One region of the Nonomuraea sp. NPDC049624 genome, then DNA from elsewhere that is predicted to be linked to it. Evidence: riboswitches for the same ligand, from Rfam matches in the RefSeq annotation. Region 1 holds a riboswitch; each other region holds the start of a gene.

Region 1 (5,802 bases):
GCCGTCCTGTCGGGCCGGACGACCTCGCGCCGCTGTTCCCCATGGAGCTCATCGCGCAGGAGGTCAGCGGCGACCGCTACGTGCCCATCCCCAAGGAGGTCATCGACGTCTACCGGCTGTGGCGGCCCACGCCGCTGATCAGGGCGCACCGGCTGGAGAAGGCCCTCGACACGCCGGCCCGCATCTACTACAAGTACGAGGGCGTCTCACCGGCCGGGTCGCACAAGGCGAACACCGCCGTGCCGCAGGCGTACTACAACGCCAAGGAAGGCGTGCGGCTGCTGACCACGGAGACCGGCGCGGGACAGTGGGGGTCGGCCCTGGCGTTCGCCTGCGCCCAGTTCGACGTCGAATGCCGGATCTGGATGGTTCGGGCGTCCTACGACCAGAAGCCGTACCGGCGCTCGCTCATGCGCGTGTACGGCGCCACCGTCAACCCCAGCCCCTCACCCCTCACCGGCGCGGGCAGCAAGGCGCTGGCCGACGACCCCGCCTCCCCCGGCAGCCTGGGCCTGGCGATCAGCGAGGCGGTCGAGGTGGCCGCCGCGACCCCCGAGGCCCGGTACGCGCTCGGCTCGGTGCTGAACCACGTCCTGATGCACCAGACGGTGATCGGCGAGGAGGCCCTGGCGCAGCTGCCGGAGCTGCCGGACCTGGTCATCGGCTGCACCGGCGGCGGCTCCAACTTCGCCGGTCTCGCCTTCCCCTTCCTGCGGGAGAAGCTGGCCGGACGGATCGGCATCCGGTTCAGGGCCGTCGAGCCGGCCGCCTGCCCGTCGTTCACCCGCGGCGTGTACGCCTACGACTTCGGCGACACCGCCGGGCTGACGCCGCTGCTGAAGATGCACACCCTCGGGCACTCCTTCGTCCCCGACCCGATCCACGCCGGCGGGCTGCGCTATCACGGCATGGCGCCGCTGCTGTCCCACATGTACGAGCTGGGCCTGTTCGAGGCGGTGACCCGTACCCAGAGCGAGTGTTTCGAGGCGGGTGTGCGCTTCGCACGGACCGAGGGCATCGTCCCGGCCCCCGAGCCCACGCACGCGCTGGCCGAGACCATCGCCGAAGCGCTGCGCTGCAAGGAGAGCGGCGAGGAGAAGGTGATCCTCACCGCGCTGTGCGGGCACGGCCACTTCGACCTGGCCGCCTACGACCGCCACCTGGCCGGCGAACTGGAGGACTACTCGCTTCCGCAGGAGCGCCTCGACCAGGCGCTCACCGAACTGCCCGGCTGAAGACGACATGGGTGGCCGCGAGAGCGCGGCCACCCGTGTTCAGTTCGCGTTCGGGCGCTTCCTGTGGTTCGCCTTCTTCTTCTTGCGCGCCCTGCCCTTGCGTGCACGTTTCGCCATGGGCTCACCTCCAGCGGTCGGGATCGTGACCCTCAAGGTCTCCCCTGCCCGCGGCTCGCACAAGCGATACGCCGTGACCTAACATTCCTCAACAAACTCGTGTCATAATTTGGTGGAATCTGTTGGAAGGGGTGGGCGTGCTCGCACAGCAGCGTCAGCAGACGATCCTGGAACGCGTACGCAGCAGCGGCGGCGTCCGGGTGGCCGACCTCGTGCGCGAGCTCGGCGTCTCCGACATGACGATACGCCGCGACCTTGAGGTGCTGGCCGAGCGCGGGCTGCTGGAGAAGGTTCATGGCGGCGCGACGGCCCTCGGCCCCGGCTCGACCGAGGAGCCGGGCTTCACCGCCAAGTCCGCCCGCCAGCAGCAGGAGAAGGAGGCCATCGCGCGGCACGCGGCCACTCTCGTCCGGCCGGGCACCGCCGTGGCGCTCTCCGCCGGCACCACCATATGGGCGCTGGCCCACCATCTGGTCGCGGTGCCCGAGCTGACCGTGATCACCAATTCGATCCCCGTCGCCGAGGTCTTCCACCGCAACCCGCGCGCCGACCGCACGGTCGTGCTGACCGGCGGCGTGCGCACCCCCTCCGACGCGCTCGTCGGCCCCGTGGCGGTGGCGGCCATCCGCCGCCTGCACGTGGACACGCTCTTCCTCGGGGTGCACGGCATGAGCCTGCGCGCCGGGTTCACCACGCCCAACCTGCTGGAGTCCGAGACCGACAGGGAGCTGGTGGCCGCGGCGCACCGGCTGGTGGTCCCCGCCGACCACACCAAGTGGAACACGGTCGGCATCAGCACGATCGCCGAGCTGACCGAGGCCGACGTGGTCATCAGCGACGCGGGGCTGCCCGAGGAAGCACGCACCGAACTGGCCGAACGGGCCGGAGAACTGATCATCGCGGAGGGCACGCCTTGAAGCGCACCATCACCCACCTGGCAGACGGCCGAGAGCTGATCTACTTCGACCGGCGCGACGACGCCGACCGGAGCGCGATCGACCGGCGGCCGCTCGACCCGCGGCCGGTGGCCTCCGAGCTGCGTTACGACCCGCTGACCGAGGAGTGGATCGCGATCGCCGGCCATCGGCAGACACGCACGTTCCTGCCGCCGGCCGACGAGTGCCCGTTGTGCCCGTCGTCCGACACGCGGGCGTCGGAGATCCCGGCCCACGACTATGACGTGGTGGTGTTCGAGAACCGCTTTCCCTCTTTCTCCGGAAATTTTGGGACTTACGGGGATGTCGGCGGCCTGAGTGAGGTGCGGCCGGGTGTCGGGCGGTGTGAGGTGGTCTGCTTCACCTCCGACCACTCCTCCTCCTTCTCCAGGCTCTCCAACGCCCAGGTCAGGCTGGTGATGGAGGCGTGGGCCGACCGCACGGCCGAGCTGTCCGGCATCGAGGGCGTCGAGCAGGTGTTCTGCTTCGAGAACAGGGGTGAGGAGATCGGCATCACGCTCCCCCACCCGCACGGGCAGATCTACGCCTACCCCTACGTGACCCCGCGCACCAAGCTCCAGCTCGGGGCCGCCTCGCGGCACACGGGCGGCAACCTGTTCGCCGACGTGCTGGCCGCCGAGCGGGCCGCCGGCACGCGGGTGGTGGCCGCCAACGAGCTCTGGACGGCGTTCGTCCCGGCCGCCGCGCGCTGGCCGTTCGAGGTGCACGTGTATCCGCACCGGCAGGTGCCCGACCTGGCGGCGCTGTCGGAGGAGGAGCGGGCCGCGTTCGCGCCGCTGTACACCTCGGTGCTGCGGGCGCTCGACGCGCTGTTCGGGGTGGCGATGCCGTACATCTCGGCCTGGCACCAGGCGCCGGTGCGGTACGGCCGCGAGCTGGCCTACCTGCACCTGGAGCTGTTCAGCATCAGGCGGGCGCCCGGGAAGCTGAAGTACCTGGCGGGCTCGGAGTCGGCCATGGGTGCCTTCGTCAACGACGTGCTGCCGGAGGAGGCGGCACGCATGTTGCGATCACGAATTGATCACTAATTGGTTTCTCATTAAAGTCGCATGACTCGTGATCTACCACTAATATCCCGTTAGACACCGGCCATAACGGTCGTTGTACGCCTAATCCCGGGCGTGTTGCCCGGGAGCCGGGGACCCATCGCATCCGGGGTGAATCCGCGCAAGTGGTAGGGAATGCTCCCGTGCCCGAACCCGTCAGCTAACCCGGCCGGCAGAGGGAGAGGAACAACCACGTGGCGGCTTCGTCCCCCGCGAGTCTTGCCGTCGGTCTCATCACCGCCACCGCCCTGCTCGTCCAGCCGGCCGCCGCCTCAGTCTCGGCGTCAGCCGCGCCCAAGCCGTCGGAGGCGCAGCTGCGGGCCCAGCTCAAGCAGCTCAACCGCAAGGTCGACAAGCTGATCGAGACGTACAACCTCAAGCGGGTCGAGCTGGCCAAGGCCCAGCAGGCCGCTACCGCGGCCCAGCAGCGGCTCACCGCCGCCGAGCAGGCGGTCGCCACGGCCGAGCAGCGGGTCGCCGAGATCGCCCGGCTGCGCTACCAGAGCCGCGACGCCTCCCTGCCGGGCTTCATGCTGACCCCGGACGGCGGCGGCGCGGCCGTGCTCGAACAGCTCACCGCCGAGCAGCAGGCGGTCGTGGACAGCGTGGCCAAGGCCCGCGACGACCAGAAGAAGGCCGCCACGGCCGCCGCCGCGCTCGCGACGCAGCTGAAGGCGGGCACGGCGGAGGTGGCCGAGCAGCGCGACGACGCCCAGGACGTCATCGACGACATCAAGAAGAAGCTCCAGGACCTCGTGCCGTTCGGGCCGGGCAAGAAGTCCGACGGGAGCTGGGCGCCCGAGCTGCCGGCCGGCTCGGACAACATCACGCCGCGCACCCGGCTGATGCGCGCGCAGGTGCAGAAGAACTTCTCGCTGCCGTACGAGGTGGGCTGCTTCCGGGCCGGCTCCAGCGGCGAGCACCCGCTCGGCCGGGCCTGCGACTTCATGATGAGCACGGGCGGCACCATGCCGAGCGCCGTCAACAACGCGCTCGGCGACCGGCTGGCCGACTGGGCCCTGAAGAACAAGGCCAAGCTGGGCGTCAAGTACGTGATCTGGAAGCAGCGCATCAACCAGGGCTCGGGCTGGCGCTCGATGTCCGACCGCGGCAGCATCACCGAGAACCACTACGACCACGTGCACATCTCGATGAACTAGCCGCGGGGCCGGCGGCTCAGCGGATGCCGGTCAGCTTGTCGGGGTTGGTGACGGAGTAGACGGCGGCGATCCGGTCGCCCTCGGGCGTGAGATCGACGACGACCACGGCCAGCGGGCCGTCACCGGAGAAGACCAGCGCGCACGGATCCCCGGCCACCCGCCGGTAGCGCAGGTCCACCGCGCCGGGGGTCAGCGTCGCGGCCACGGACATGAAGATCGCGGCCACCTCGTCCCGGCCGTGGACCGGGTGCAGGCTGGTGGCGGGCCCCTTGCCGCCGCCGTCGGTCCACAGGGTCACCTCCGGCGCCAGCACCTCCAGCAAAGCCCGCAGGTCACCGCCGAGGGCCGCCGCGGCGAACCGCTCGGTCACCTCGGCGTGCACGCCGGGCTCGGTCCGGTGACGCGGACGGCGGGCATGAACGTGGCGACGGGCGCGGGCCGCGAGCTGCCGGACGGCCGCCGGCGTGCGCCCGAGGATGTCGGCCGTCTCCGGATGGCTGAACCCGAACACCTCGTGCAGCACGAAGACGGCTCGTTCCAGCGGTGACAGCGTCTCCAGCACGACCAGCACCGCCATCGACAACGACTCCCCGCTCCCGGCGGCGCCCCCGGCGTTGTCCGGGGCCGTGACCAGCGGTTCCGGCAGCCACGGGCCGACGTAGGTCTCCTGCCGGCGGCTCAGGTCCGCCCGCCGGGCGAGCGCCTGGTTCACCGCGATCCGCACCAGATAGGCCCGGACGTTCTCCACCGGTCCGGCGTCCGGCCTGCGGTGCCGGGCGGACCAGGCCAGCCACGCCTCCTGCAGCACGTCCTCGGTGTCGGCGACGCTGCCGAGCATGTTGTAGACCACGGAGAACAGCAGTTCCCGGTAGCCGAGGAACTGCTCGGTGGCGGCGTCGGCGGGCTGCCGCGGGGTCGGTGTCATGGCGGGCCTCCTCATCTGTCGCAACCGAAGAGTCCCGACGGGCGGAGATTGTGACATGAAGCCATCAAGCGTGATCTATGCCACTCATGTCACAGTTCCCGGCCGGTTGCCCCTCTGTGGTGGCGTCCGAGGGTTCACGACACACGAGGGAGAGCTTCGATGCGTACATTGATCCGCGACGTCAGGGTGTTCGACGGCGAGCACACCATCGCGACGGCCGACGTGGTGATCGAGAACGATCTGATCGCCGCCGTCGGCTCCGGCGCGGACCACCCGGCCGATGCCGAGGTGGACGGCACGGGCAGGACGCTGCTGCCCGGCCTGATCGACGCGCACACCCACGTGTTCGACGGCAGCCTGGCC
Region 2 (5,802 bases), on a different contig from region 1:
GCCAAGTTCGACCCGCGCAAGCGCGCCAAGCTGGGCAGCGCGCCGATCGCCGCGCAGCTGGAGAACGACAAGAAGTTCCGCGAACTGGTCGCCGAGTCCGTCGCCGCCGGGTGGCCCGAGCTGGTCGCCGCGCTGGCCGAGGGCAGTGTGCCGCCCGCCGCCGACCCCGTGCTGGTGGCTGCCGCAGCCTATCTCACCAGACCGCCCGGCTGGGCGGAGATGATCGAAACCGCCCGCGCCGACCTGGAGCAGTCCGCCGTGGCGGCCGAGGGGTCCGAGCGCGAGGAGGCCGTGACGCGGCTGCGCGAGCAGCTCGCCGCCCAGAAGAGCGCCGCCAAGGAGGAGGCCGACCGGCTGCGCGAGCAGATCAAGGCGGCCCGCGCCGAGAACTCCGACCTGCGGCGCAAGCTCCACGACGCCCGCGAGCGGGCCAAGGCCGCCACCCGCAGGGCCGAGGAGATGGAACAGGCCGCCGACGACGCCCGGCACGCCGCCTCCACCGCCGGCAACGCGGGCGAGGCCGAGCTGCGCCGCCTGCGCGAGCGCCTGGCCGACGTGGAGAGGCAGCTCGAAGCCTCCCGCCGGGCCGCCCGCGAGGGCCGCAGCATCGAGGACGCCCGCATCAGGGTGCTGCTCGACGCCCTCCAGGACGCCTCGGCCGGGCTGCGCAGGGAGCTGGCGCTGCCCACCACGATCAGCAGGCCCGCCGACTCGGTCGCGGCCAGCACCGGCGAGCGTCCCGGGGTGCGCGGCGTGCCCGCGCGGGCCCTGGCCGACGACGACCCGCAGCTCCTCGACCAGCTCCTGGCGCTGCCGCAGGTGCACCTGATCATCGACGGCTACAACGTCACGAAGACCGGCTACGGCACGCTCACCCTCGCCGACCAGCGCAACCGGCTGATGACCGGCCTCGGCGGGCTGGTCGCCCAGACCCGCGTCGAGGTGACGGTGGTCTTCGACGGCGCCGAGCTCAACGCGCCGGTGCAGGTGGTGGCGCCGCGCGGGGTGCGGGTGCTCTTCAGCGCGCCGGGGGAGATCGCCGACGACCTCATCCGCCAGCTCGTCCGGGCCGAGCCGCCCGGCCGGGCCATCGCCGTCGTCTCCTCCGACCGCGAGGTGGCCGAGTCCGTACGCCGGATGGGTGCCAGACCGGTTCCGTCCGGTCTGCTGCTGCGCCGGTTGGGCCGCGCATAAGTTACGAATTAGCACTATTGGCGAGACGCCACCCGCCACTTCTGTACTATTTCGCCCCAGGTGTAATCCCTGGGAGGCGACGCTGTGAGGTTTGGCCGGGTGGCGGTGGCCGCGGGTCTCGCGATCGGACTGATGACGGTTCCGATGGGTGCGGCGCTCGCTGATCCCAAGCCCACTCTCAAACAGGCCAAGGCCAAGCTGGACAAGCTCAACGACAAGGCCGACAAGGTCGTCGACCGGTACAACACGGCGACCGAGAACTACAAGAAGGCCAAGGACGCCTACACCAGGCTGAACGACCGCTACAAGCAGAAGCTGCAGACGGTCGCCGACCTCCGCGCCGAGATCATCAAGGTGGCGGTGGACTCGTACAAGCTGGGCGGGGACGTCACCTCCCTGCCCGGCATGGTCGGCGTCAACGACCCCGAGAACCTGCTGGCCGGGCTGGCCATGGCCGGGCAGCTCTCGCGCGAGCGGCTGGAGAAGCTGGCCGCGTTCGACCGGGAGAACAAGGGTCTCAAGGCCGAGCGCGACAACGCCGAGACCGCGCTGGCCGACGCCGACAAGGAGCGGGACGCCGTCCAGAAGGAGCGGGCCGAGGTGCTGAAGCTGGTCGGCCAGCAGAAGAAGCTCCTGGACAAGCTGGGGGCCTACAACCCGGGCAACCCCAACAGCACCGGCATCAAGTACACCGGTCCCGCCTCGGGCAGCGCGGCCGCCGTACTCAACTTCGCCTTCGCCCAGGTCGGCAAGCCGTACATCTTCGGCGGCACGGGCCCGCGCGGCTACGACTGCTCAGGGCTGACCCAGGCCGCCTGGCGCGCCGCCGGCGTCTCGCTGCCGCGTACGACCTGGCAGCAGTGGGCCTGGGGCGCCAGCCGCAAGGTGGACCTCAAAGACCTCCAGCCGGGGGACCTGATCTTCAGCGAGGGGCTCGGGCACGTCAGCATCTACGCGGGCGGCGGCAAGATCGTCCACGCGCCGCAGACGGGTGACGTCGTCAAGGTCGTCCGCCTCGCCGACTACGGCCGCCCCCTCGTCGGAGCCATCCGCCCCTGACTCGGCCCCGCCCGACCGGTGTGCGTGACCCCTGGGGCGAATGGGACAAAGGGGGCGAAAGCGCCCTGACAATCAGGTGTGCCGGGAAGTGTGAGAAGGGTCACAAAACTGTAACGGAACCCTCGGTTCCAGCAGCGGTTTCACCCTTGACTCCCACCCTTATCTGATCTTTACAGGCTGTGTCTCCCTTTGCCAAATCTTGACCCCTCGGCGTAGTTTCTGGCGTCGCGGTCAGCAAGCCATGCGCACCGCGGATCGACATCGGAACCCCCGATGCGGACCAGAGAGAAATCCAGCGGTCGCCGCCGATATCCCCGTTCAGGCACAACATCGGGTGGCGACCTGCCGAGTCCGTGCAGCCAGGAGGCACGGAGCCGGGGACCCAAAGATCCCGTAATCCCCCGGGATCAGGGGTGAATCGGCGCGCCATCGCGCCGTAGGGCGACTTCCAGGCCCGAATCCGTCAGCTAACCCGGTAGGCGTTCGTGGAAGACACAAGGAGAAATCCTGTCTACCTCCCTGCATAACCCCCGTCTGTCCCGTCTCGCCCTGAGGGGCGTCGCACTCACGATGACCGTGACGGCCGGAGGTGCGGTTCTCCATGCCGTACCGGCCGGGGCGCAGACGGTGAGCGAATCGGCCGTCAGGCTCACCGCGGTGTCCAGCACCGCCAAGGCGGCCACTGCGAAGTCGGCCAAGTCGGCGAAGACCGTCAGGTCCGCGAAGTCGGCGAAGGCCGCGCGGCAGGCGTCGAGGGCCCGCAGGGCCGTCGCCGTCGCCAAGCATCAGGTCGGCGACCCGTACCGGTACGGGGCCACGGGCCCTGGTGCGTTCGACTGCTCCGGACTCGTCCAGTACGCCTGGAAGAAGGCCGGAGTACGACTCCCGCGCGTGACGAACAGCCAGTTCGCCCGCATCAAGCGGAAGGTCTCCTGGCGCAATCTCAAGCCGGGTGACCTGATGTTCTTCAACGGGCTGGGCCACGTCGGCATGTACGTCGGCCACGGCAAGATGGTCCATTCGCCGCGGACCGGCGAACGGGTGCGCATCGACAAACTGGGCGGATGGCGGAAGTCGTCGTTCGTCGGCGCGGTGCGTCCCGGCGCGTGACAACGGGCCCCGCCCGGACCCTCCCCGGTCCGGGCCGGGGCCTGTCGCATGCCCGGGCCCGTGAAGGGCTGGTCTCGTAAGGGGCCGGTCTCGTGAAGGGGCCGGGAGGGGCGTGGGCCTACTAGCATCGGGCCGTGTCCTCGCAGGTGCGTCCGTCCCTCCGCGGTCCGCGCCTGCTCCTCTCGGTCCTGCTGCTGGCGGCGGTTCTCGTGGTCGCCGACGCGCCGCCCGCCGCCGTCCTGCCCGCCGGGGCGCGCGGTCTGTGGAGCGACGGCGGTCAGGTGGCCCGCGGCGCACGGTCCGTGGTGGTGGGGCATCGCGCCGACCCCGGCGTGCTCGCCGATCTGGCCCGCCGCGCGGACCTCGCCGGAGCGCGGGTGTCCGCGGTGCTCGGCCGGCCGGTACGCGCGCTGGTCGTCGTGCCGGACTCCGACGCGGAGGCGGCCGGGCTGGCGGGCACGGGCCCGCTGGACGGGCTGGCCGCGGTGGCCGACGGCGCCAGGGTGATCGTCGTGCCCGGCTCCTTCGCCCGGCTCACCCCCACGGGACGCGACGTCGTCCTCACCCATGAGCTCACCCACGTCGCCGCGGGCACCGACCGGCTGCCCGTCTGGCTCTACGAGGGGTTCGCCGACTACGTGGCCTACCGCGACGCCGGGCTACCCGTCGGGACGGCCGCCGCCGAACTGGCCGCCGACGTACGGGCCGGCCGGCTGCCGAGCGAGTTGCCCGGACCTGCGACTTTCGCCCCCACGGCGGCCGACCCCGGACGGCTCGCGCGGGCGTACCAGGAGGCCTGGATGGCGTGTCGCTTCCTCGCAGACCGGTTCGGTGACGGGACCCTGGTACGGCTCTACCGTGATGCCCGCGTGGCCGGCGTCGATCAGGCGCTCGCCTCCGTGGGGCTCACCGCCGAGACGCTGGCGGCACGGTGGCGCGAGTACGTACGAGAGCAGCTCGCGTGAAGGGGAGGCAGATGAGCGAGCGGAACGACCCGCCCCGGGAAGGGGACGAGCCCGCCGGAGCGGTCGCCGGAGTGGCCGACGAGCCCGGCACGGCGGCGCACGGCGGAGGTGTGGCCATCAGGGACGACGGCGGAGACCGGCCCGGCGACGGTGCGCCGCAGGAGCCGTCCGGCACCAACGAGCCCCCCGAATCCCCGGGACACCCCGACGACCCGGACGATCCGGACGCCCGCCCGGACGCCCGCCCCGACGCGGACGCCGACCCCGACACCGAGGACCCCCGTCACCCCCAGCCCCCCACCCCCGACGACCGCCCCCACGCGACCCGCGCCGGCGCCCCCGCCGCCGACGCCTCGGCCCCCGCGCAGGCCGCCGAGGGCACGGACGACCCCGCCGTCCCCCTCACCGAGGACGCCGACCCCCGTCCGGGAACCGGCAAGCTGACGGGAACGGCGGAGCACCTGATCGCCCGCGAACGCCAACGCGCGGAATCCCGCTCCAGGCGCGCGGCCGGCGCCGCCCTGGTCCTGGTCGGCGGCGTGATCCTGGCGGTGGCCGCGTTCACCACCCCCTGGCGGGTCCTGGCGGCGGGCGCGCCCGCCGTCGCCCCCGACCCCGCCCGCGACTTCAGCGCCGCCCAGATCGCCAGGGCGCAGGCGTTCGACGCGGCCACGACCCTGCCCGGCTACATCTCGCTCGGCCTCACGGTCCTGTTCGCCGGGCTGCTGGTCCTGACACCGTTCGCGGCCAAGGTGCTCGGCGTGCTCAGGGGCCCGTGGTGGGTGCGGGTGCTCCTCGGTGTGGTGGTGCTCACCGCGATCACCGAGGTGCTGAGGTGGCCGCTCGGCATGTGGTTCGAGACGATCCTGCGCGACTACGGCCTGTCCACCCAGGACTGGGCGGGCTGGACCGCCGACCGGCTCAAGAACACCGGCGTCAGCGTGCTGCTGACGGCCGTCATGCTGCTGGCCCTCGTGGCGCTGGCGCGCAGGGTGCGCCGCTGGTGGATCCCGGCCGCCGTGGGCGCCTTCGCGCTCACCCTGGGCGTGTCGTACGTCTATCCGGTGGTGTTCGAGCCGCTGTTCAACGACTTCACCTCCATGCCGCAGGGCTCGTTGCGGTCGGAGCTGCTGGCCATGGCCGAGCGGGACGGCGTCCCGGTCGAGGACGTGCTGGTCGCCGACGCCTCGCGGCGCACCACGGCGCTCAACGCGTACGTGTCGGGCTTCGGGGCCACCCGCCGGATCGTCGTGTACGACACGCTGCTCAAGGCGCCGGAGTCGGAGGTCGAGCTGGTGGTCGCGCACGAGCTGGGCCACGCCAAGCACGCCGACGTGCTCGGCGGCACGCTGCTCGGCGGCCTGCTGGCCGCCTTCGGCGCGATCGGCCTGTTCCTGCTGGTCGGGCCGCTGCGGCGGCGTACGGGGATCGCCTCGGTGGCCGACCCGCGCGCCATCGGCGTGCTCATGGGGCT
Region 3 (5,802 bases), on a different contig from region 1:
CTATCTGCTCACCTCCACGGTGACCGTGCCGCTGTACGGCCGGCTCTCCGACCAGCACGGCAGGAAGCCGCTGCTGCTCGTCGGGATGTCGGTGTTCGTCGTCGGATCGGCGTTGTGCGGGCTCGCCCAGGACATGACCCAGCTCATCGCCTTCCGCGCCGTGCAGGGGCTGGGCGCGGGCGCGTTGTTGCCGCTGTCGCTGGCCCTGGTGATGGAGATGTTCCCGCCCGGCCGCAACGGCGCCCGCGTGCAGGGCGCGCTCGGCGGCGTGATGGCGTTGACGTACCTGGCCGGGCCCTTCCTGGGCGGGTTGTTCACCGACCACGCGAGCTGGCGGTGGGCCTTCTACGTGAACGTGCCGCTCGGGATCGTGCTGATCGCGATCGTGGTGCTGCGGCTGCCGTTCCGTGCGGGCACCGGCGGCGGGGGCCGGCCGGACTACGCGGGCATCGCGGTGTTCAGCGTGGCCATCAGCGCCCTGCTGCTCGGCCTGACCGAGAAGGGCCTGGACGGCAACTCCTGGACGTCCCCGTCCGTGGCCGGGCCGATCCTGCTGGCGCTGGTGCTGCTGGCCGCGTTCGTACTGGTCGAGTTGCGGGCGGCGAACCCGGTCATGCCGATGCACCTGTTCCGGGACCGTACCTACACGCTGGTCAACGCGACCTCCTTCTTCACCGCCTTCTGCATGTACGCCGGCGTGGTGTTCCTGCCCCGCTACTTCCAGCAGGCGCTGGGCGTCAGCGCCACCGAGTCGGGGCTGAGGATCTACCCGATGACGCTGGCCATGGTGGCGGGCAGCGCGCTCATGGGCACGCTGATGTCCAGGACGCGCACGTACAAGCCGTGGCTGGTCGGGGCGCCGTTCCTGCTGGCAGCCGGCAGCCTGCTCTGCCTGAACCTCACCGTGCGCACCGACGGCCTGCTGCTGGCCGGGTGGATGGCGCTGCTCGGGCTCGGCATGGGGCCGATGTTGTCGGGGCTGACCGTGGCCGTGCAGCAGGCCGTCCCGCCGCGGTACATCGGCACGGCCTCGGCCAACCTCACCTTCTTCCGGCAGATCGGCGGCTCCGTGGCGCTGGCGCTGGCCGGCACCGCGTACACGTCGGTCATCACCACGGACGCGCCCGTCCACGGGCTCGCGGCCGCGCACGCCTCGGCGGCGGCCGTGGTCATCCCGTCGCTGGGCGTGGCGGGCGCGGTGATCGCCCTGGTCGCGCTGGTCATGATGCCCGGCAGGCGGCTGGAGCAGGCGCCCGCCGCGGAGAGCAGAGTGGAGGCCGGTTTCGCGTCGTAAGCGACGTCGTGCGAAGCTGTGGATGTCCCCAGAACCAGGAGGTCCTCATGGCGGAAACACCGGAGCCGGAAGTCAGCGAGACTCCCGAGGACGAGATGAAGCGCAAGTTCCGCGAGGCGTTGGAACGCAAGCGCGGGCAGCAGGCCGACTCGGCCGCGGGTGGCAGGGGCGTGGACCCGTCGAAGATCCACGGGGCGCACGGTCCGGCAGCGAGTAAAAGATCCTTCAGGCGCAAGAGCGGCGGCTGAAAGGCCCGATTTAGCAGGGGGTACGGCATGCCGTGCCCCCTTTCTCTTTGCCGTGATAGGTAGATCTTTACCCGGTTCATGACGATTCGTTTGTATTTGTCCGAATCTCTGGGTACGGTCTTAACCAATTACCAGCTGGTGGCGTAGTCCCTACCAGGAGAGGGACGACAGCTGGCGCCGAATCCCGACTTGTCGGGAACCGGGGACCCATCTCATTGGGGTGAATCCGGCCACGTGCCGGTAGGGCATCTCCACGCCCGAACCCGTCAGCTAACCCGGTAGGCGAGATGGAGAGGACTTCACGCATGTACCACCTCGTCGTACCCCCGGACAGTGTAGTGACGACCGCCTGCTGAGCGGTCTCTTCCCTGACTTCCCCCACGCGCCGCGTAACCACCTTTTCGGCGCTCTGCCCGGTTACGCACCGTAGTCACGCGCGTTCCCCCTGTCCCCTCGCGAAGGACTTCACTGCTTCATGTCTCGATTTGGCCTGCGCTCTCTCGCTCTGCTGTCCGTGTCCGCCATGGGCGCGCTGACGATCTCCGCCACCGGCGCCCACGCCGACACCGGCGACGACCAGAAGATCCTGCTCAAGGGTTCCACGAAGGCTTCCTACTTCTGGGACGACTCCTCCGGCCGCGCCGGCGACACCGGCCTGCCGGCCAGCGGCAAGCCCATGCAGAAGGGCCTGGCCGCCAGCCCCAGCTGGCCCCTCATGACCGAGGGTTACGTGACCTACAACGGCAAGAAGATGCCGTTCTTCGTGGGCGACCGCGGCCCCGGCGAGCCCTCCAGCCGTGGCGTCATGCTCGACCTCGACGCCAAGACCTTCGCCGAGCTGACCGGCGGCACCTTCAACCCCGACACGCTCGGCGTGGACGGCAACGGCGGCCAGGGCCACATCAAGATCGACTACGTCATCACCAAGTGGGGCGACGGCAAGGGCAAGAAGAACTACCCCGTGGCCTTCTCCACCGGCGCATGGGGCAGGTTCGACGACAACCCCGCCGAGCCCCCCAAGGTGCTGGCCGAAGAGCCCGCCGACGACGCGGCCGGTTCCGCCGGCGGCCAGGTCGGGAAGACCGTCGCGATGGGCGGCACCGTGATGGCCGGCGTGCTCGTGCTGGCCGGCGGCGGCGTGGTGCTCGGCGGCGAGCGTCTGCGCAAGCTCCTCAACGACTGATCTGCGGACAGACCACTCTTTACGCCTCGCGACCAGAATGACATTCTGGTCGCTGTGATCCAGCGCGCAGCCGCCAACGGCATCGAGATCGCCTACGAGAGCTTCGGCTCACCGGAAGGCAGGCCCCTGCTGCTCATCATGGGACTCGGCGCCCAGCTCATCCACTGGGACGACGAGTTCTGCGAACTCCTGGCCGAGCAGGGCCACCACGTCATCAGGTTCGACAACCGCGACGCGGGCCTGTCCACCCACCTCCACGACGAGGGCGTGCCCGCATGGGGTGCGCCCTCGCCGTACGTGCTGGACGACCTGGCCGACGACAGCGCCGGGCTCATGGACGTCCTGGGCCTGCCCGCCGCGCACGTCGTCGGCGCCTCGATGGGCGGGATGATCGCCCAGGCGCTGGCCATCCGGCACCCCGCCCGCGTGCTGAGCCTGACCTCGATCATGTCCACGCCCAGCCCGCAGGCGGCCCCGCCGACCGAGGCGGCCGCCGCGGTGCTCCTCGCCAAGCCCGCGACCGACCGCGAGGGGGTCGTCGCCGGCGCGCTGAGCACCTGGGCCGTGCTCGGGTCCCCCGGCTGGGAGCTGGACCGCGAACGCGTCACCAGGCTGGCCGGGCTCGCCTTCGACCGCTGCCACGACCCGTCCGGCACCGCCCGCCAGCTCGCCGCCATCATGGCCTCGGGCGACCGCACGTCCGCGCTGGGCGGGCTGAAGGTGCCCGCGCTGGTCATCCACGGCGAGGACGACCAGCTCGTGCCGCTCGCCGGCGGGCGGGCCACGGCCGCCGCCATCCCGGACTCCCGCCTGGTCACCTACCCCGGCATGGGCCACGACCTGCCCCGCCCCCTCTGGCCCGCGATCGTCGCCGAGATCACCGCCCACACCGGCTCCGCGACGCCCGCCCGGCCGGAGCCCGCCGCGTGACCCGCCACAAGACCCGCCGCAGAGCCTTTGTCGGCGCGGGCCGTCAGAGCTCCAGCTTCTCCTCGATGACCTTGAGCATGTGCCGGGCCAGGGCCAGGTTGGCCCGGTTGCGGTCGAGGGCGAGGTAGAGGAACAGGCCCTTGCCGCTGCGGCCGGTCAGCGGGCGGATGATGTGGTACTGGGCGGTCAGCGTGATCAGGATGTCCTCGATGCCGTCCTTGAGGCCCAGTGAGTCCATCGTGCGCAGCTTGGCCTTGATGACCTCGGTGTTGCCCGCCGCCGCGACCTGCAGGTCCAGCTCCTTCGAGCCGCCGAGCGTGCCGAGCGCCATGCCGCTGCCGTGGTCGACGATCGCCGCCCCGATCGAGCCGTCGATGCTCATCATCTCTTTGAGGGAGACGTCCATGCCTGCCATGCTTTCCTCCGCTTCGGTGGGGATGGTCAGTGTTTGCGTGCCACGGCGGCCACGGAGGCCGCCGTCTTCCTGCCCTCCAGCCGGAGGAGCCCGACGTTGGCGCCGGGTCCCGCCAGAACCGTGAGGACGATCGTGGGGCCCGCGGCGTAGAAGGCCACGAACCCTGCGGTGCCGGACACGAGGGTCTCCTCGAACGTCCCGCGGCCCGCCATGGTCAGCATCCGGCCGCTCATCGCGAGCAGCGCCGCCGACAGCGCCGCCACCTGCTCGCCGGTGTCTCCTTGCAGGTCGCAGGCGATCCGCAGGCCGTCGACGGTGCACGCCACGCTGCCGGTGACGTCCGGCGTGCGGCCGCGCAGGAGCTCCATCTCAGCCAGGACCTCTTGCCGTAGCTCCACGGGTGGCCTCCTCCTGCGTCGTGAGGGGAACCTCACGGCATCTCCTCCAGGGCCTTCTTCAGCCGCAGCAGCAGCGTCAGATCGGTCGGATCACCCGTCGGCACCGGCCCCGCGCCCGGCCCGGCGCGCCCGTCGCCGGCGGGAACGGCCACCGGGGCCGGCACCCGCTTGGGCAGCGCCTCCCCGTCGTCCGTACGGCGTTGCGCGGGCCGTGCCGGATCGGGCGGGACGAGGAGGCCGGCGGCGGCCAGCCTCCTGACGGCCAGCAGCACCGAGTAGCCCGACCGGCCCAGCTGCCGGGCCAGCTCCAGCGGGGTCGCCTTGTGGTCGGCCCGTACGACGACCTCCCACTGCACCTGGCTGAGCGCCACCCCGTGCCCGGGCAGGCGCGGGACCGGCCGCACGGGCTGGCTGTCCACCTCCGGCGAGGGCCAGATGCCGGCCAGCTGCTCCCGGCGGCGGGCGGACTCCCGCACCAGCTCCTGGACGTCGAAGAACCACTGCCCGCCCAGCCAGTGCTCCTCCCCGGGCCGGAACTTCGGCCGCACGCCGGTCACCGGCAGCAGGAAGAAGGCGGCGTCGTGGACCACGCCGAGCACGGCGTACTGGAGCTCGGCCAGGGTGACCGGGCCCTCCTGGAGCAGCCGGGCGCGGCCGCCGTCGGCCTGCAGGGCGCGCAGTGCCGGCTCCGGCACCCGCCCCCTGGCCGCGAACAGCCGCTCGACGCCCGGCGTCTGGGCGCACTCCATGTACGTCACGCGCCCGTCCGACAGGTAGATCGTGCCGTTGCGGCCCAGGCGGAGCGCACCCGTCGCGCGTTCGCGGGCGAGTCCGGCGAGGAGTGAGTCGAGCGCGGCCATGGCTCAGGCGGTCAGCAGGTCGGAGATGGCCCGCAGGCGGTAACGGGCCAGGGCCAGGTTCGACCGTTCCGGGTCGAGGCGGACGTAGATGACCAGCGGCCCCTCGAAGACCGTCTCCAGCAGCCGGAGCAGGTGGTGCCCCCGGTCGGTGGTGACGATCATGTCGTCGATGCGCACGATCTCGCCGGGGCACGTCCTGGTCAGCCCGTCGGTGGTGGCGCGCAACGCCTCGGTCAGCGCCGCGGCGGACCTGTCGGCGTCCACGCCGGACGCGCTGCTGAAGGCGACCGCCATGCCGCTCGTGCCATCGACCAGCATGGCGTCGAGCGCGCCCGGTATCGACATGACCTCAGCCAGGCAGGTGTCCACTCCCAGCACCGCGAGCCTCCCTCCGTCGTGGGACGGGGAAAGCGTAGGGGGCCACAAGAGACCAGAAGGTACGCGATTAACCGAGAGATACGTTTTTATACGGCC
Region 4 (5,802 bases), on a different contig from region 1:
CCGAAGCGCGAGCGCAGCGCGGACATCACGTTCTTGAACGCCGCCGCGCCGCTGGTGTCACAGGTCAGGCCGCAGGCGTTCGGGTACTCCCAGTCGATGTCGATGCCGTCGAAGACGTCGGCCCAGCGGGGGTCCTCCACCAGCTTGTAGCAGGAGTCGGCGAAGGCCGTCGGGTTCTGCGCCGCCTGGCCGAAGCCGCCGGACCAGGTCCAGCCGCCGAAGGAGAAGAGCACCTTCAGGTTGGGGTACTTCTTCTTCAGCTTGCGCAGCTGGTTGAAGTTGCCGCGCAGCGCGCCGTTGTCCCAGGTGTCGGCGACGCCGTCGACGCTCTCGCCCGCCTGGTAGAAGCGGTCGTAGTCGGCGTAGCTGTCGCCGATCGTGCACTGGCCGTTCTGCACGTTGCCGAACGCGTAGTTGATGTGGGTCAGCTTGGCCGCCGAGCCGCTGGTGTCGATGTTCTTGACGTGGTAGCCGCGCTGGTAGATGCCCCACTGGACGAAGTAGCCCAGCACCTTGTTGCCGCCGCCACCGCCGCCGCCCGTGGTGGTCGCGGTGATCTGGTTGCTGTCGGCCGAGCGGTTGCCGGCCGCGTCACGCGCGCGCACGGTGTAGGTGTAGGACGTGTTGGCGGTGAGGCCGGTGTCGTTGTACGTGGTGCCGGTGACGGTGGTGATCAGGGTGCCGCCGCGGTAGACCTCGTAGCCGGTGACCGCCACGTTGTCGGTGGAGGCGTTCCAGGCCAGCGCGACGCTGTTGTTGCTGACGCCGGTCGAGCGCAGGTTGCCGGGCACCGACGGCGGGGTCTTGTCGTCGCCGCCACCGCCGCCGGTGGTCGTCGCGGAGATCTGGTTGCTGTTGGCCGAGCGGTTGCCGGCCGCGTCACGCGCGCGCACGGTGTAGCTGTAGGCGGTGTTCGCGGTGAGGCCGGTGTCGTTGTACGTGGTGCCGGTGACGGTGGTGACCAGGGTGCCGCCGCGGTAGACCTCGTAGCCGGTCACGGCCACGTTGTCGGTGGAGGCGTTCCAGGCCAGGGCCACGCTCGTGTCCGTGACGCCGGTCGAGCGCAGGTTGCCCGGCACCGACGGCGCGGTCGTGTCGGTGCCGCCGCCACCGGAGACCTTCCACAGCGCCGCCACGTTCGGCGGCTCCCAGCCGGGCTGCGAGGTGTGCGCCTGGAGGCAGACGTAGTCCACGCCGTTGTAGGTGACGACCGTGCCCGCCGTGTAGGCGGTCCACGGGGCCCAGGCCGCCGCGTACGCCACCGTGCTGGCGGAGGCGAGCGTCGGGACGGCCACGGCCGCGGTGAGGGGCAGGGCCAATGCCGCCATTCCCGCCAGGACCTTGCTCAGAATGGTGTGTTTCATGTCGCTCCGACATCCGTTGGGGGGTGTGTGGGGAGTGGGATGGGAGACTTCTGGGGAAACTATTAGGAAAGTTTCCTTTAAGTTGTGAATCGACGGTAGCCGCTGCCTGGGGGAGCGTCAATACGTATCGGTCAGGTGTCCGTAACCGTGCCGGTCAGACCCCGGACACGCCCGTTCACGAGGGGATAACGGTTCCGGAACGGGGGCTGACGGCGGGGTGAGCCGTGGCTCAGCATTGGAGCGTGGCAGGAATCTCCGCCTGGCGGCGGACGCCCACGCGACGCGGACCCTACGTGGCCCGCGCGGTCGCGGAGTTACGGTCCTGGCCGTCGCTGAACGTCAGCGGCACCGGTCAGCAGGTCGCCTTCGCCGTACACGGAACCGAGATCCTGCGCCTGGCCGGCCGGGACGAGATCCACGTACGGCTCACCGCCCCCGCCATCGGCCGCCTGGAGCCGTATCTGGGGGCGTGCGACCAGGTCCACGCCTGCCGCGACGGCGCCTGGGTCGCCGTGCAGGTCGACGCCGAGCCCGATCTGGAATTGTTGCTGGCGCTCACGAGCGTGGCGATAAAGGCGCACGTGGCGTGAACCGATTCGGCGCGTAGCGTTTCTCGCACGCAGCGTCGAAATTATTGCCGCCATTTGCCGGGGAATTACTCGCCGGGTAGCTTGGTTGTACCCAGCCGAACGGGGAGTCGTCCCAGGTAGGGATGGCATTGCCTGGGAATTACCCAAGCGGGACCCGTGTTGTACAGAATCGATGCGGACATCTCCGCATCTGGGCGTCGCACATATACCTTCAGGCCCTTTCCGGGGCCCGGGAAGACGATGCGTCAGCCCTTTGCCTGACCAAGAGACCGCTGAATCCGCCTGTGCGCGGAACCGGGGACCCATGTGTCCAATGGGGTGAATCGGCACCGTGGTGCCGTAGGGCAGCTTCCCGCCCGAACCCGTCAGCTAACCCGGCAAGCGGCACGGAAGCTCAAGGAGTAACACCCTCATGGCCAAGCACCGTCTTCACCGTGCCTACAAGCTCGACCTCGCCAAGATCGCTCTCGGCGCGACCGCCGTCGCCGGCGTGCTCGGCACGCACGCGGCAGTGAACGCCGACGCCACCCACGCCACCGCCCACACCGCAACCCAGACCGCCAAGGTCGCCGGCGTGGCCGCCCAGCCGCGCGTCGCGCAGAACAGCGCCGCCGACGAGAGCGCCAAGGGCAAGGTCAACGTCACCGCCGCCCAGGTGCTGGCCACGGCCCGCGCTCAGGTCGGCACCTCCGAGGACGCCAACGGCGGCGGCACCAAGTTCCAGAAGTGGTACGCCGACTCCCAGCGCGCCGCCGAGACCGCCGCGCGTGACGGCGGCAACCGCGCCATGTACCTGAACGCCCCCTGGTGCTCGATGTTCGTCTCCTGGGTCGGCGAGCAGACCGGCGCCCGCCCGCAGGTCGGCTGGGACGCCTACACCGTGACCCACGCCAAGTGGTTCGCCGCCAACGACCGCTGGGGCACCGAGGCCAAGCCGGGCGCCGTCGTCTTCTTCTCCTGGAGCGGCAGCAAGAGCCTGAACGACATCCAGCACGTCGGCTTCGTCGTCAAGGACAACGGCGACGGCACGATCTCCACGATCGAGGGCAACACCGGCAACGGCAAGGTCGAGCAGCGCGTCCGGCCGACCTCGCAGGTCGTCGGCTACGGCTACCCGTCCTACGCCGCCTGATCCTGCTCTGCCGAAGAGCGCACTCCCCGCGGGGAGTGCGCTCTTTCGCGTCTCAGGGCCGCCGGTGCCGGTGGACCAGAACCGCCGCGGCCTGTCCGGCCGAGCGGGCCGCGCCCGGCTCCCCGGAGATCATCGCGGTCACCGTGGCGCCGTCGATCAGGGTGAGCAACTGCTCGGCGAGCAGGGCGGGGTCCCCGGCTCCCGCCTCCTCGGCGAGCGAGCGCAGGTAGGCGCGCAGGCGCTCCTTGTGCTCGCGCACCGCCGTGCGGACGGCGGCCGAACCGGCGCCCAGCTCGGCGAAGGCGTTGGCGAACCCGCAGCCGCGGAAGTCGTCCTCGGTGAACCAGCGTTCCAGCCACGCGAAGACCGCCGGGATGCGGTCGCCGGCACCCGCCACGTACGCGGTGAGCGAGGCCATCCAGCGTTCGTCGCGCCGCCGCAGATAGGCCACGACCAGCGCCTCCTTCGACGGGAAACACTGGTAAAGGCGTTTCAGCGAGACGCCGGAGGCGGCCCGGATCTCGTCCATGCCGACCGCCTGCACGCCGCGGCGGTAGAAGAGGTCGCCCGCGGCGTCCAGCAACCGCTGCTCGTGATCCATGACACCCCTCCAGGTGCTTGCCGCGGAGAACGCTCGTTCTCTACGCTATCGCACAAGCCGGGAGAACGACCGTTCTCTCGATCGGAGAGGACAGCCCATGACCCGCCCGCCCGTCCCGCCGTTCACCGAGGAGACCGCCCGGATCAAGGTCCAGGCCGCCGAGGACGCCTGGAACACCCGCGACCCCGACCGCGTCGCGCTCGCGTACACCGAGGACTCCGTGTGGCGCAACCGCGGCGAGTTCGTCACCGGCCGCGCCGCGATCGCGGAGTTCCTGCGCCGCAAGTGGGCCCGCGAGCTGGACTACGCCCTGCGCAAGGAGCTGTGGGCGGTCACCGGCGACCGCATCGCCGTCCGCTTCCAGTACGAGTCCCGCGACGCCGCCGGCCAGTGGTGGCGCAGCTACGGCAACGAGCAGTGGGAGTTCGACGCGTCGGGGCTGATGCGCCGCCGCGAGGCCAGCATCAACGACGTCGCCATCACCGAGGAGGAACGCCGCATCTTCGGCACGCGCCCGCTGTCCGAGCACGGCGTGGACGTCCTCGGCATCCGCCACGCCGAGATCGCCGGGGTAAGGTCGGAAGGCCGATCGTAGGAGGTCTGACATGGCGGTCTTGCTGCTGGGCACCCTCGACACCAAGGGGGAGGAGTACGCCCTCGTCCGCGATTCGATCATGCGGGCCGGCCAGGGCGTCGTCCTCATGGACACCGGCGTCATGGGCGCCCCGGCGCTGGCCGCCGACGTCCCCGCCGAGGCCGTGGCGCGCGCCGCGGGCACCGATCTCGACCGGCTCAGGAGCGCCGGCGACCGCGGCGCCGCGCTCGCCGCGATGGCGGCCGGGGCCACCGCGCTGGCCACGGACCTGCACGCCCGCGGCGAGCTGAGCGGCGTGCTCGCGCTCGGCGGCAGCGGCGGCTCCTCCATCGCCGCCGCCGTCATGCGGGCGCTGCCCGTCGGCCTGCCCAAACTGCTCGTCTCGACCATGGTCAGCGGCGACGTCTCGGCCTACGTCGGGGAGACCGACGTGACGCTCATGTACAGCGTCGTCGACGTCGCGGGCGTCAACTCCGTCTCCCGCCGCATCCTGACCAACGCCGCCGCCGCGATCAGCGCGATGGCCGCCTCCTACGACGCCGGCGCCGAGCCGTCCGGGGAGGACAAACCGCTGGTCGCGGCCACGATGTTCGGCGTCACCACGCCCGCCGTCGACGCCGCGCGGGCCCGGCTGGAGTCCCTGGGCTACGAGGTGCTGGTCTTCCACGCCACCGGCTCGGGCGGCCGGGCCATGGAGGCGCTGGCGGCCGGCCGCCACTTCGCCGGGGTCCTCGACCTGACCACCACCGAGCTGGCCGACGAGCTCGTCGGCGGCGTGTTGTCGGCGGGCCCCGACCGCCTGACCGCCGCCGGGCGGGCCGGCATCCCGCAGGTCGTCAGCCTGGGCGCCGTCGACATGGTGAACTTCGGCCCGATGGAGACCGTGCCGGAACGGTTCAGGTCCCGGCAGCTCCTCGTGCACAACCCGACGGTGACGCTCATGCGCACCACCCCGGCCGAGAACGCCGAGATCGGGCGGGCGATCGGCGAGCGGCTGGCCCGCGCGTCCGGGCCGGTCACGCTGTTCGTGCCGCGCGGCGGCGTCTCGGCCGTCGACGTCGAGGGCGGCCCGTTCCACGACCCGGCGGCCGACGCGGCCTGCTTCGACGCCGTGCTCGCGGCCGTCGCGGGCAGCGCCGTCGAGGTCGTCGAGAGCGACCAGGACATCAACAACGCGCAGTTCGCCGTGGCCGCCGCCGACCGGCTGCACCGGCTGATCGAGAAGGGGGCTTGATGCGTCGCGACGAGGCACTACGGAGGTTGCGCGCCGAGCGGGAGGCCGGCCGGCTGATCATCGGCGGCGGCGCGGGCACCGGGCTGTCGGCCAAGTCCGCCGAGGCGGGCGGGGTCGATCTGCTCATCATCTACAACTCCGGGCGGTTCCGGATGGCCGGCCGCGGCTCGCTCGCCGGCCTGATGCCGTACGGCGACGCCAACGCGATCGTCGTGGAGATGGCCGGGGAGGTCCTGCCGGTCGTCAAGGACACGCCGGTGCTGGCCGGGGTGTGCGGCACCGACCC

The links. A riboswitch is a leader RNA that binds a small molecule or an ion and turns the genes downstream of it on or off. The one in region 1 is predicted to bind cyclic di-AMP.
Region 2: another riboswitch for cyclic di-AMP. It lies ahead of AB0J76_RS26375 (C40 family peptidase); the one in region 1 lies ahead of AB0J76_RS38150 (hypothetical protein).
Region 3: another riboswitch for cyclic di-AMP. It lies ahead of AB0J76_RS33040 (hypothetical protein); the one in region 1 lies ahead of AB0J76_RS38150 (hypothetical protein).
Region 4: another riboswitch for cyclic di-AMP. It lies ahead of AB0J76_RS30170 (CHAP domain-containing protein); the one in region 1 lies ahead of AB0J76_RS38150 (hypothetical protein).

What each region holds. Positions count from the first base shown of each region.
Region 1 covers NZ_JBFAOR010000010.1:350,034-355,835, reverse strand. Annotated here, with positions in the region: partial or broken gene AB0J76_RS38165 (TrpB-like pyridoxal phosphate-dependent enzyme) at 1-1,235, shown strand, start outside; gene AB0J76_RS38160 (DeoR/GlpR family DNA-binding transcription regulator) at 1,490-2,269, shown strand; gene galT (galactose-1-phosphate uridylyltransferase) at 2,266-3,336, shown strand; cyclic di-AMP (ydaO/yuaA leader) riboswitch at 3,405-3,543, shown strand; gene AB0J76_RS38150 (hypothetical protein) at 3,549-4,514, shown strand; gene sigJ (RNA polymerase sigma factor SigJ) at 4,531-5,439, opposite strand; gene AB0J76_RS38140 (amidohydrolase family protein) at 5,599-5,802, shown strand, end outside.
Region 2 covers NZ_JBFAOR010000006.1:363,466-369,267, reverse strand. Annotated here, with positions in the region: gene AB0J76_RS26385 (NYN domain-containing protein) at 1-1,194, shown strand, start outside; gene AB0J76_RS26380 (NlpC/P60 family protein) at 1,327-2,253, shown strand; cyclic di-AMP (ydaO/yuaA leader) riboswitch at 2,587-2,750, shown strand; gene AB0J76_RS26375 (C40 family peptidase) at 2,881-3,363, shown strand; gene AB0J76_RS26370 (hypothetical protein) at 3,498-4,328, shown strand; gene AB0J76_RS26365 (M48 family metallopeptidase) at 4,340-5,802, shown strand, end outside.
Region 3 covers NZ_JBFAOR010000008.1:423,051-428,852, forward strand. Annotated here, with positions in the region: gene AB0J76_RS33030 (MDR family MFS transporter) at 1-1,294, shown strand, start outside; gene AB0J76_RS33035 (DUF5302 domain-containing protein) at 1,342-1,542, shown strand; cyclic di-AMP (ydaO/yuaA leader) riboswitch at 1,708-1,842, shown strand; partial or broken gene AB0J76_RS33040 (hypothetical protein) at 2,066-2,494, shown strand; gene AB0J76_RS33045 (alpha/beta hydrolase) at 2,780-3,655, shown strand; gene AB0J76_RS33050 (hypothetical protein) at 3,699-4,070, opposite strand; gene AB0J76_RS33055 (roadblock/LC7 domain-containing protein) at 4,097-4,468, opposite strand; gene AB0J76_RS33060 (DUF4388 domain-containing protein) at 4,501-5,328, opposite strand; gene AB0J76_RS33065 (roadblock/LC7 domain-containing protein) at 5,332-5,706, opposite strand.
Region 4 covers NZ_JBFAOR010000007.1:488,549-494,350, forward strand. Annotated here, with positions in the region: gene AB0J76_RS30160 (glycosyl hydrolase family 18 protein) at 1-1,364, opposite strand, end outside; gene AB0J76_RS30165 (luciferase family protein) at 1,607-1,954, shown strand; cyclic di-AMP (ydaO/yuaA leader) riboswitch at 2,215-2,352, shown strand; gene AB0J76_RS30170 (CHAP domain-containing protein) at 2,367-3,086, shown strand; gene AB0J76_RS30175 (TetR/AcrR family transcriptional regulator) at 3,139-3,687, opposite strand; gene AB0J76_RS30180 (nuclear transport factor 2 family protein) at 3,785-4,282, shown strand; gene AB0J76_RS30185 (Tm-1-like ATP-binding domain-containing protein) at 4,293-5,516, shown strand; gene AB0J76_RS30190 (phosphoenolpyruvate hydrolase family protein) at 5,516-5,802, shown strand, end outside.